DNA from 2 places in the Flavobacterium sp. FlaQc-49 genome. Region 1 is predicted to be linked to the other one. Evidence: riboswitches for the same ligand, from Rfam matches in the RefSeq annotation. Region 1 holds a riboswitch; the other holds the start of a gene.
The links. A riboswitch is a leader RNA that binds a small molecule or an ion and turns the genes downstream of it on or off. The one in region 1 is predicted to bind cobalamin.
Positions count from the first base shown of each region.

Region 1 (6,164 bases):
TAGGACTCGGAATGTAACCTCCAAATTCAACAGCCTCCAATTGTCTGCTTTCTCCAATTGTTCCTATTACTTGTCCGTATGGCGTCCATGGCAACCAACCTTTACCTGCTACATGTGCTCTATATCCACTTGTCGCTTCAGCTGCTTTGCCAGTCAGTTTCTTTTCAGTGGCCAGTTCATTCAACTTTTTAAAATAAGCATCGCTTCCGGCTGCTTCTTTGGTTAAATTCCCTGTCTCAAAATCATAAGAATTTCTCAGTATCTCGATTTCACTTTTCTTATTCGATAACTCAAACTCCTTTACCATTAAGCTGATAATTTCGGGTGGAATATTTTGTAAGATCTTGCCATCCGGATCAACGGCAAATTTCAATTCTTTGTTTTGCTCCACAGCCGATGGCTCCTGAGCAATTTCATCTGTTTGACAAGAAATAAAAAGGGATACTAAAAAAGCAACTAAAATAATTTTTGTTTTCATAATACAATGATTGGTTAATTAATGGTTAATACTAATGCTTAATTTTACTTGATTTAACAAAAAATACATTTATACATTATCAGTCAACGACTTAACACTATAACATTTTCAGCAATACATCTTCAAAACAATCTATTTTTAATCATTCTACTATATCAAATATATAAAAATAGTTTTAGTATCATGAGAAATTTCGTATTATATAACCCGCCGTTAAAAAATTTATTCTACCATTTATTTGGGCTGTCTTATAAAAAGGAACCTCGAAAAAGACACTTATTTTTTTTTGAAATTAACATTCAAAGCACCAAAGAGTTTATTTACATTTGTACGCGCAATGGTTCAACTGCATTTTTCGGTGTAGTTGATTAAAAGGGAATTAGGTGCAAATCCTGAACAAGCCCGTTACTGTAAGTTTCATGCAACATTTTGACAGATTGCTGTTGATTTTTCAAATCTCCAAAATCTAATCTTTTGCCACTGCATTTTTAGAAATGTGGGAAGGTTGCTCAAAATGGAAACAAGTCAGGAGACCTGCCACTGCTTAATAGTTTAAAGTTTTCGTGGAGCAAAACTTTAAGCCCGAACACAAACATCAAATTCAAATTTGGTTTTCGTTTTCGTTTTTTCGCTTTTAAAGCAAAAACAAGAATAGAAAATAATACTCTTTTCGTTTATGAATAAATTTTTAATTGCATTAGCCACAACTCTATTCCTCACTGGATGTTCCAAAGATGAGACACCTTCCGAAGTGGTATTACCGGAAGTAACATTTGATGAACCAACAAATGGTTTTACAATTGAAAAAATGCAATGGTTTCACCTCCAGCCTAAACTTAAAAATCCGGATAACGTGACTTATACCTGGCTGTTAAATGGAAAAATAATTGCGACCACACTTGATCTAATGTACGTGTTTGCACAAGCCGGAACCTATAAAATTGACTTTAGAGTAAAAAACAATTCCGGTGAAATCTTTAAAAAAATCACCGTTAATGTAAAAGAAAAAACCTATCTGAACGGAGTCAAAAATGTCTTTGATTTTTTTCCTGCTCCCGGGCAATTTACAAATGCGCTACCCGAAGCAACTGTAAAAGACACTGACGAAACCATGCGAAAAAAAGCAGAAACGGCACTTACAACAGGAAGCTTGGTAAGTCTTGGAGGATTTGGAGGTTATATCGTAATGGGATTTGACCATACGATTATCAATAAAGAAGGCAACGATTTTATTGTCCTTGGAAATGCGTTCAGCAATTGGGCCGAACCCGGTATAATCATGGTTTCCAGCGATGTAAACAACAACGGAAAAGCAGATGACGAGTGGTACGAAATTGCAGGCTCAGAGCACAATAAACCAACAACCATCAAAAATTACGAGCTGACGTATTACCAACCCAAAAGCGAACCTGAAAATCCATCGGAGCCCAATTACATTCGTTGGACTGATAATCAAGGACAAACAGGTTATATTTCTAAAAATGCTTATCATAGCAATCCTTTCTATCCAACCTGGAAAGGCACCAGTATTACCCTAAAAGGAACTTTCTTAAAAGCCAACCTATTCGATAAATCCGGAACAGGCACGTATTGGGTAAACCCTGCCTACGACTGGGGCTATGCCGACAATTGGTCCAACACCGACGAAAAAGCCCAAATCGATATCAATTGGGCCGTAGATAAAAAAGGAAACCCTGTAAAACTACAAGGAATTAACTTCATCAAAGTCTACAATTCAAACCGTGCCGAAGGTGGATGGCTAGGGGAAGTTTCTACTGAAATTTCGGGTTTTAAAGATTTGAATTTATAAAGTCATAAAACATTCGTTTACAAACAAAAGCTTCAGGACAATCTGAAGCTTTTTTAGTTCTATCACAAAAGAGATCACTTTTACTTCCCCAAACTTTGCGACCCTTGAACAAAACTTAGCGCTCCTCGCGTTTAAATTCACACAGAACTTTCCATAAAAAAAGTGCTCAGCAAGTGTGATTTCTCCTTCGTCGAAAGGACAAACTATGCGCAGAAAAAAAATACAACCAACAAAATAATTCACGCCAATTCGTGAAATTCATGGCAAACATTTCCCTTTGTAAAGTACCAATTATCCACTTTCGAAAGGACAAACATTACGCAGCAAAAAAACGCAACCAACAAAATAATTCGTGCCAATTCGTGAAATTCGTGTCAAACATTTTTCTTTATAAAGCACTAATCCTCCTCTATGAAAACAAAAAAAAGACCATCTCAATAGACAGTCTTCCGCATTTTTACTAAGTAAAATGACCTAAGCCATAAACAAAGCATATTTATTATAGTCATACAAAACCTTATCGTAAGGCACTAATTTAGGATTTATAACTTCAGAAGAAGCATCAAATTTAATCCCGTTATGTTTTCTGAACAAATAGATCTCTTTCAGGCAATTTGATAAACTCTGGTGAATAGACGTGGTAAAAGTTGGCAATTGTTTATCACCTACCAATAAATCTATTTGATAATTTGAACTGCTTTTAGAAAGGTTATTACCAATGATTCTTATTGTAAATTGTGTCTCCTTTCCGTATTGCTCACCTTTATATTGTACTACCATAATTTTATAATTAAAAGGGTTAATTTAAGATTTTATTTTTCATTCCAAGATTGATAACTAAAGTTATGAAAAAAAAGCAAATGAATAAAAAATAGCTTCAAAAATAAATGTTATTTAAATCATGTCCAAAAGTTACAGCGTCTTTATGAAGATTTCTGTCTAGTCAAAAGCACAAGACCGCAAACCAGAAAAAATCCTCCTAATCTTTTTAATCTGTGGCGAAATAAAAAAAAAGATCTGCCACAGATTAAAAGGATTGAAAGGATTACTTTTTTCTACAGAGTGACTATGAGTCTTCTTTTCATACGGATAAGGTTTGACCTAAAAAAAAACACGAATTGCACGAATTAACACGAATTGATTAGTGGAAATTTGTGAGATTCGTGGCTATAAAAACATCCCGATAAAGTCTAACCTAAAAAAAACACGAATTACACGAATTAACACGAATTGATTAGTGGAAATTCGTGTAATTCGTGTCCATAAAAACATTCCAGAAAGGTTAGCTTCAAAAAAAACGCCACAAATTGCACGAATTGATTAGTGAAAATTCGTGTAATTCGTGTTCATAAAAACATTCCATAAAATTTAGCTTCAAAAAAAAACGCCACAAATTGCGCGAATTGATTAGTGGAAATTCGTGTAATTCGTGTTCATAACAATTCCGTACTCCACTCACTTTTGGGCAGAAAAAAACCGTAACGAATTACGGTTTTCAACAATTAACTAAATATATTTAATCAACTTTTTAACGAGAGTGAAATTCATTCATAAGCATGATTAATTTTGGGTAACAATTGTAGTTTCTTTTTCATTATTAATTTCTAACAAAACCGGATCTCCGTTTTCGTCAAACATCGTCATATTCAGTGCATCTAATAACACCAGGTTTTTAGAAACGGTTCCTTCAAATTTATTGTATGAAAGATTCATTTCAGACAAATTATGCAACTTCTCCAGCCCTTTTGGAATTTCACCTCCAAAACTATTGTCAAACAGACTCAAATTTTCAAGAGCAGAAAAATTAAGTATTTCATTACTTAAGTTCCCGGACATCTTATTATTATTGAGCAACAATACCTTCAATGTCTGAATTTTATATAAAGAACCCGGCAGTTGCCCTTCCAGTTCATTATTAAACAACGACAGTATTTCTAACTGCTTTAATTTTCCAATCTCTATTGGCAATTCTCCTGAAATTTTATTGGCAAAAAGCTCCAAATTTTTCAGTTTTTTTAATTCGCAAATCGAAGCCGGTAATGTCCCTGATAGCTCATTTAATGAAACATCGAGAACTTCAAGCTCCTTCAGATTTTGAATTGCCACAGGAAGTTGTCCTTTCAGACCATTTTCATGCAAATCGACGGCAATCAGATTTACTAAATCGTAAAACTCACCGGGTAATTCTCCCTGCAAATTATTGTTGGCCAAATTAAGCCCGACAACTTTTCCGTTTTCAGCTGTTACTCCATACCATGTAGCTACTGATAATGACAAATCCCATTTTATTTTCCATTGTGATCCATTAGTAGCATGGTACAACTTAATAAGGGCATCTTTTTCTTTGTCCGAAACAGTATCTGCAAAAATATTTAGAGAAAAAACAAGTGCTAAAAAAAGAGTGATATAACTTTTCATAACAGATTTGGGGGTTTGTTTTCAGGAATAAAATTATACATTTTACAGACATAAAGCACATAATGTCGATAAAGTGTTAATAAGTAATTTATTAACGTTATTTATACTACTTATTACAAATTTCCAAAAGTTTTACTTTATTTGATTAAATTTGACTAACTAATCATAAAAACCTCATATTATGGAAATTAACTTTATTGCACTACTAGTTGCTGCTATCATGACACTTGTCGTTGGTTTTATCTGGTATCATCCAAAAGTCTTTGGAACAGTATGGATGAGAGAAAGTAATCTGACCGAAGAGGTCCTTCGAACCGGAAACATGCTTAAAATTTTCGGATTAACATATGTTTTTTCGCTAATGATTACCATCGTTTTGATGGCATTGACTATTCATCAATCCGGAGCAGTAGGAATGGTCGGCGGCCCTCCGTTGATCGTCAGTGCAAAACCATCGTTTGCTGCTTTTATGGCAGATTATGGAACCGCCTATCGCACTTTTAAACACGGTGCGTTGCACGGTTTTGTCTCAGGCCTGTTTTTTGCTTTTCCCGTAGTTGGGATTAATTCGCTATTCGAAAGAAAATCATGGAAATACATTTTGATTCACGCCGGATTCTGGATCGTCACACTGACTTTAATGGGTGGAATCGTTTGTGCATTTGCCTAACCACATAAAAGAACACAACCCGTTTGAAATCAAAACTCAAACGGGTTTTTCTTAATAATAACTTAAACAGGATTGGTTCTTATAAATATTATCTAATTTTGGCAAAATTAGCATCTACTTTTGAGTACAACTTATTCTTTCCAACTATACAATAGCGCTTCATCACTGCCTTTAGAATGGGATGCGCTAACCACCGAAAACATTTTTTTGACCCGGAAATATCTCGAAGTACTCGAAAAATCTTCTCCGGCCAATATGCTTTGTCATTTTATTGGGATTTTTAAAAATGACAACCTAATCGGAATCGCTTTAACTCAATTTATTTTCGCAGAAAAACTCGAATCTTTTGGAGAACGGGATCAATGCTTAAAAACATCGGTTCGTAATTTTGCATTCAAGAATTTTGCTTCGCATGTTTTGTTTGTGGGCAACAATATGCTTACGGGACAAAATGCTTTTTCTATTGCTGAAAATGCGAATCAGGCAAAAGTGATTAAAACACTCCACAAAGCCATCACTGAACTCAAAAAGGAGCTTAGAGCAAAAGGGAAGAAAGTTCATATTACCAGTATAAAAGACTTTACCGAAAGTGAGATTGAGCCTTTAAAAAGTGAATTCAAAAACAACTTTACCTTCTCTACCCAGCCCAATATGATTTTTGAAATCAATTCAAATTGGAAAACGGAACAGGATTATATTGAAGCACTCTCTAAAAAATATCGCGACCAATACAAACGCGCCCGCAAAAAAGCAGAAGGAATCGAAAAACAAAAAATGTCGCTGGATGA
Region 1 covers NZ_JBIPCS010000003.1:501,799-507,962, reverse strand. Annotated here, with positions in the region: gene ACHRV3_RS08635 (hypothetical protein) at 1-478, opposite strand, end outside; cobalamin riboswitch at 800-1,035, shown strand; gene ACHRV3_RS08630 (PKD-like domain-containing protein) at 1,155-2,288, shown strand; gene ACHRV3_RS08625 (hypothetical protein) at 2,763-3,068, opposite strand; gene ACHRV3_RS08620 (Two component regulator three Y domain protein) at 3,849-4,706, opposite strand; gene ACHRV3_RS08615 (DUF1761 domain-containing protein) at 4,888-5,376, shown strand; gene ACHRV3_RS08610 (GNAT family N-acetyltransferase) at 5,497-6,164, shown strand, end outside.

Region 2 (6,164 bases), on a different contig from region 1:
TATACAGTTGGAAAAAATGTTGGATCCGTAACACTATATGATTCCGAAACATTTACAAAAAACAAAGTCAATACAAGTCATAAATACGCCATGCAACCTTTGGTTCTTAAAATTGTTAATGCAACAGGTTTTGGTGAATATACAGATGGTCTAAAGCCTGCTTATGAGCAACTTGAGTATTTATCTAATTTAGGTGTTTTAGGAGATCCTTCAGAACCTTTATTAAATACTGCCATTGCAAAAATTACCGGTGCTTCGGCTAAAAAAGTACAACAGGACAGAGGAAAGGCACTTCGATCTTTCATCGATTCCAAAGCAATGAATGGTATCGGAAATCAGATGTATGTTGAGAAAGCTCCGGAAGGGCTTTTGAGAACATTAAATTAATGATGATCGTATTGTAAGAGATACATTATTAGATAAAAATAGTTTAATTAAACACCCATAAAATTAGTTTTATGGGTGTTTTTTTTGTTCTTACGGTGAATAGCTCCAAATAAAAAGAGGCTGCCTAATTTTTAATTAGACAACCTCTTTGTTCCAAAAAAATAAAATAATAATAAAGGATGAATTGATTACGTTGAAAAATAATTACAGAATTATTTTATCAGACGTTTTTCTTAGTTATTAAAGTAAAAACCGTTTGGTGCTACACCAACCGTTAATTCTTTTTGAAGTGTTCCGCCTAGATTGTAAATGTAAGCTTTACTGTCTTGTTTATAGTCTCCACTATCAGCTAGATAGATAAAATTATTATTAACTGCAAAACCATATAGATAGCCAATAGTAGAAGTCAAAATTGGCGTTGTTGAGGGCGTTGTTGCTGTAGTATTTATTGCATAAACGGAGCTCCCGGCTGTATAATAAATTTTGCTTTCATAAATGTCTAAAAATCCTGCTCCATCTAAACTTTCCGGAAATGCAATTTTGGTAGTTGTTTTGTCAGATAATTTCACTTTTACAATTTCACTTCTGGCTCCGTAAGGACCTCTTAGAATGTATAAAATTCCATTTTCTTCTTCCATCGTGTCTGCACTTGAACCAATAGCTATAGTCTCCAGTGTTTTAGTAGCTATGTCAACGATCAACAGGTTATTGTTATTATAAGGTTCAGTAATGTATAGTTTTCCTTCCTTTAATACAATTCTGTTACCAGTTGCTTTCAATTCAATTTTAGACTCAACAGTATTAGTGGTCAAATTAATTACAGCAATATAATCATCTATATTTCCATTTGGATTTTCTAATGGTTTTTCAAAATTGTAATAAGTGTTGGCATTGGTAACATATGCTTTTCCGTCTTTTACTACACCATATCTTGGTTTAGCTAGTCCTGAGTCGATTTTAGCAATTAATTTAAAAGTATATCTGTTTACGACATTAATTACATTAGATCCACCAGAGATGATATAAGCTTTATCACCATCAAAGAAAATATTTTGTACATATTTCCCTATCAAGTCCTTTGGATTTGCTGAAGTGTAGGCATCTTTTGTAAAGGTGCTTAAGTCTTTACTTAAAAACGAAACAGAACCTTGTCCTAAACTTCCTTCATTTAGAATGAAAAAGCCATTTTTATACGGACTCTCTATTTCAACATTAGTATCATTGTTTTTGTCATCATCACTTGAACAGGAAACAAATAAAGAGATGCTGAGTGTTATTAAAAGCAGTTTGCTAAATTTCATAATATTTAGAATTTTAAGGTTAGATACATATTAAAATTGCGACCCGGCATAGGTCTGTCTTCATAACTTTCATAATTTTTATTGAAAATATTTAAAATCTGAAAGCCAAGTTTGAACGTTTGTAAAATTTTGAAATCATAATCGATCCCAAAATTTGAAACACTATAATCATTTATTATTTCATCTGGATTGTTATCCGCTCTTGTGTATACAAAACCATTATGCAAGAATTGATAATAAGCAGTTATTTTATTTCTTGAGTAAGAAACAGATCCGGTGACTTTGTTGTATGGAACAAAGAAAAGTTGGTTTTTGGTTTCGCCATCTTTTGATGCTGTATAGGCATAAGTAGTGTTTGCACTAAAGTAGTTTTTGCCAAAATGGCCCTTCCAGTTTAACAGAGTTTCTGCTCCATAACTATCTACTTTGGCTGTGTTTTGTGGAGACCAAATACCATTTTGCCCAGGAACCCACTGCAGTAAATCTTTTATTTTGATATAATAAAAGGTCTGACTAAGTGTAATGTTTTTGAAAGTAAAAATATTACCAATTTCTGCCTGATAAGAATTCTCCGGTTTTAAGTCTGGATTACCGCCTTGGTCCCAATATAAATCGTTATAAGTTGGAATTCTGAAATTTCGGGACAAATTTAATTTTAGCTGGTATAATTTACTAAACTGATAGAATGAACCCAAAGAGAATAAAAGGGGTGATTTATAGTTGTCTGTAAATTCTTTTCGAATACCAAATTCATTTCTCCAAACGGCAGAGATATCCTGCTTCAAGAGTAATGATGTTGAAAAGATTTCACGAATATGATCTCCGAAACTAGTTCCAGATCCCTTAGTTCGGTTGTAATCTACGATAGCATTTATTTGTATAGATTTAGATAGTGTGCCTGCTAAATCTAGTTTTGTTGTCAAGCTTTCGGTTTTACCATAACTAAAATAGTCCTTTGTATTATCTTCGTAATATTGGTAATTTTCAAAGATATAGGCGGTTTTGAAATTTGCTTTCAATTTTCCAAAATCGCCATCGTACTCCAATAAATTTCTATTGAAACCATTTATATACTTGCTTTTAGTATCTGTTTCTGTAATCAAAGAAGTATTTCGATCTGTATTAGAAGTTTGGCTATATAATTTTAAACTATTTTTAGCGTCAAATTTATATCCCAAATTGGCACTCATTGTAAAAACATCGTATTCTCCATTTTGATTCCAACGTTGTTCTCCTCTCCAGGTATATCGATCCAGATATTTGTAATCATTGGTCGAACTATTTTTAGAAAAACCAATTTGAGCGCTCCATTTTTTGTTTGAAATATTTGTTTTGTAGTTAACTCCAATGGTGTTAAAACTCCCGTAATTTAATCTTAAGGTGTTTTCAAAACGATCATAAAAACCTAATTCATTGTTTAAATGTACCGTTCCTCCAATTGCCCCACTTCCATAAATGACACTCCCTCCACCTGCTTTTACGGTGACAGAGTTATAATCAGAACCTGAGATTGTATTAAAATCAGTACTTCCATTCATTTGAGAGTTGATATTAATACCATTCCAAATTACGGCAGTCTGCGAAGCGCTGGTTCCTCTGAACGAAACAGTAGAAAGCATTCCGCGACCGTACTCTTTAAAATAAATTGTTGAATTATAATTTAATAAATCAGTTAGCAAAGCCTCGTTTTTATTGATAATCGAATCATTCAAGGTTTGAACAGACTGTGTGCCGGAGTATTTTTTAAGATTGGTGTCTGAAACAATCACTTCTTTTAATTTTGTGATAGAATCGTTCTGTGCCAAAAGGATCTGACACAATAAGAGCAAACAAAAAGACAACCGTTTTTTTAAAGTCATAATTTCTACACTCTTGTTCCCGAGAGTTCGATATTAGTTACAAAGGCAGGTCTCCTGGCTCGCGTCTTGTTGTTTACCTTCCCATTCGCCAAAGCGAGCAGTGGTTTTGTAGTTAACAACAAGCATTCATTTCTGAACTAAGCTTACAGTTGCGGGTACAGCTCAAGTTTTTACTTGATTCCCTTTTTAATGTGCTAAATAAATCAGTAACACAACCTTAAATTTTTTGCAAAGATAAAGTTAAAATTATTGAATTTTCAAATTTGGTCTGTTTTTTATGTGAATTCCTAAAACAAATTTACAGCTGTAGGTTTATTTTGACGACTTGTCCAAAATCGACTTTATTCTGAAAAGCATCTTTCAGCGGGAGTGAAGTATGGTGGCAAAGCAGGCTTCTGATGACTCCTGCATGGGTAACAACAATTATCGGTTGTTCTGCTTTTTTTGAAATTTGCTCTGATAAAAAAACGCCGGTTCTGTCATGTAATTCAATAAAAGATTCTCCATTTGTAGCGTGAACAGTCACAAAATCTTCCATCCACGGATTAAGTTGTTCGGGTAGAATGTCATTCCAGCTTTTCATTTCCCAATCTCCAAAATTCATTTCCATTAGTCTTTTGTCTTCCTGGTAATAAATGGTTTTGATTTCGTTTTGAATGTATTTTGCTAAAATTACACAACGTTGTAAAGGACTTGAGAAAAGAATCGCTTTTTGTGGCAATTGTGAAATGATATTTTCAAAAATAAGTTCAAAAGGTTCTGCTAGAGCAACATCAGACTGTCCGTAGCAAATGCCCTTTTCGCAGAGCGTTTCGGTATGACGGACTAAATAAATTTCCATACCAAAAGAAGTGCTAAATAATAAACAACTTCGCACACCTGTTGCGTAGCTCCCAAGCAGTCGCCTGTATAACCATCAATCCATTTCTGAAAGTAACGCGCTAAAAAATAACGGGTCAAAAAAACAGGAATTAAAACCAAAAGAATCTGGTATTTGAAATAGGACAGCACAAGTAGGGGGACTAATCCAAAGAAAAAGGAACCCAAAATTTCTTTCCAGGTATTGCTTTTAGCAATGGGTTTGCTTTTACTTGAAGCATCATCACGCGAATACTCATGAGTGAAAATAATACTAATCGCTGCCAAACGACTCAAAGCATGAGCTGAAATAAACAATAAGAAAATTTGAAAAAGGGCTGTTGAATCCTGAATTTGAAAAGGTGCTATAGATTCTGAAAGCAGTTTGAACTTTAATAAAAAAAGCAAAATCAAACCAATGGCACCATAGGCACCAATAGCGCTGTCTTTCATTATCAGTAGTATTTTTTCCTTAGTCCAGCCTCCTCCAAAACCATCACAAACATCTGCAAAGCCATCTTCATGAAAAGCTCCTGTAGTTAATATAGAAGCAATAAAAGCTAGTATCACAGCAGTTTCTACCGACAGAAAAAGAGAAAAAACATAAAATGCCAAAAAGGAAATACTTCCAACAATCCAGCCTATCAAAGGGAAATACCGTGTGGCTTTATTTAGATAATCCGGATTATGATCAATGTTTTTTGGACATGGAATCCGGGTGTAAAACATGAGCGCTGTGAAGAATATATGGAGTTCTTTTTTCATTGAAAACAAGTATGTAATTTTATATTAAATAGAAAGCTGTGACTGAAACTGAAAACTGCGACTACTTTACTTGCGACTAACCCCGGCATTTTCAAAAGTGGCCATTTCATTGAGAAAAGCTTCTGCAGATTTTAAAATTGGAAGAGCGATCGCACAGCCTGTTCCTTCTCCCAAGCGTAAATCGAGATTTAAAATAGGTTTCGCTTCTAAATAATTTAACAATTTCTGATGGGCCTGCTCGGCTGAAACGTGGCAAAAAATGGCATTTCTTTTAATATTCGGATTTATTTTCGAAGCTATTAAATATGCTACACTGCAAATAAAGCCATCTACCAAAATCAACATTTTGCGATCATATGCGGCGAGCATCCCACCCGCCATTTGTATAATTTCAAAACCTCCAAAATAGGCCAATTGCTGTTGCATTTCAGTTTGACCTGAATAATTTTCAATCGCTTTTTTCAGTATGTTTTGTTTTTGGATCAGTTTTTCGTCTTCAACACCAGTTCCTTTTCCAACACATTCTTCGATCGGAAAACCCGTTAGAAGACTCATTAATACTGCTGCTGTAGAGGTATTTCCGATTCCCATTTCACCAAAACCAATGCAATTAGAATCCGTTTCTGCGATAGTATTTACAATGGTTTTTCCTTTTTCAAAACAGAATTGCAGCTCCGTTTCGCTCATAGCGGGAGCATGTAAAAACGATTGTGTTCCTTTTGCAATTTTGGCATTTATTAATTTGGCATTTGTTGGAAAATCATAGTTCACACCCGCATCTACAATAGATAATGTAATGTCATTTTGTTTGCAGAAAACATTTATTGCTGCGCCCTCTTCGAGAAAATTAGCAACCATTTGGCGGGTAACATCCTGCGGATAGGCACTGACACCATGATTTGCAATTCCATGATCGGCTGCAAAAACAACGATATTTGGGCTTTTTATCTTTGGATTTAAAGTTTCAAAAACATGTCCCATTTGCAAAGCCAAG
Region 2 covers NZ_JBIPCS010000004.1:366,366-372,529, forward strand. Annotated here, with positions in the region: gene ACHRV3_RS11235 (S41 family peptidase) at 1-387, shown strand, start outside; gene ACHRV3_RS11240 (YncE family protein) at 621-1,688, opposite strand; gene ACHRV3_RS11245 (TonB-dependent receptor plug domain-containing protein) at 1,694-3,547, opposite strand; cobalamin riboswitch at 3,574-3,782, opposite strand; gene cobC (alpha-ribazole phosphatase) at 3,846-4,388, opposite strand; gene ACHRV3_RS11255 (adenosylcobinamide-GDP ribazoletransferase) at 4,373-5,170, opposite strand; gene cobT (nicotinate-nucleotide--dimethylbenzimidazole phosphoribosyltransferase) at 5,237-6,164, opposite strand, start outside.
Region 2: another riboswitch for cobalamin. It lies ahead of ACHRV3_RS11245 (TonB-dependent receptor plug domain-containing protein); the one in region 1 lies ahead of ACHRV3_RS08630 (PKD-like domain-containing protein).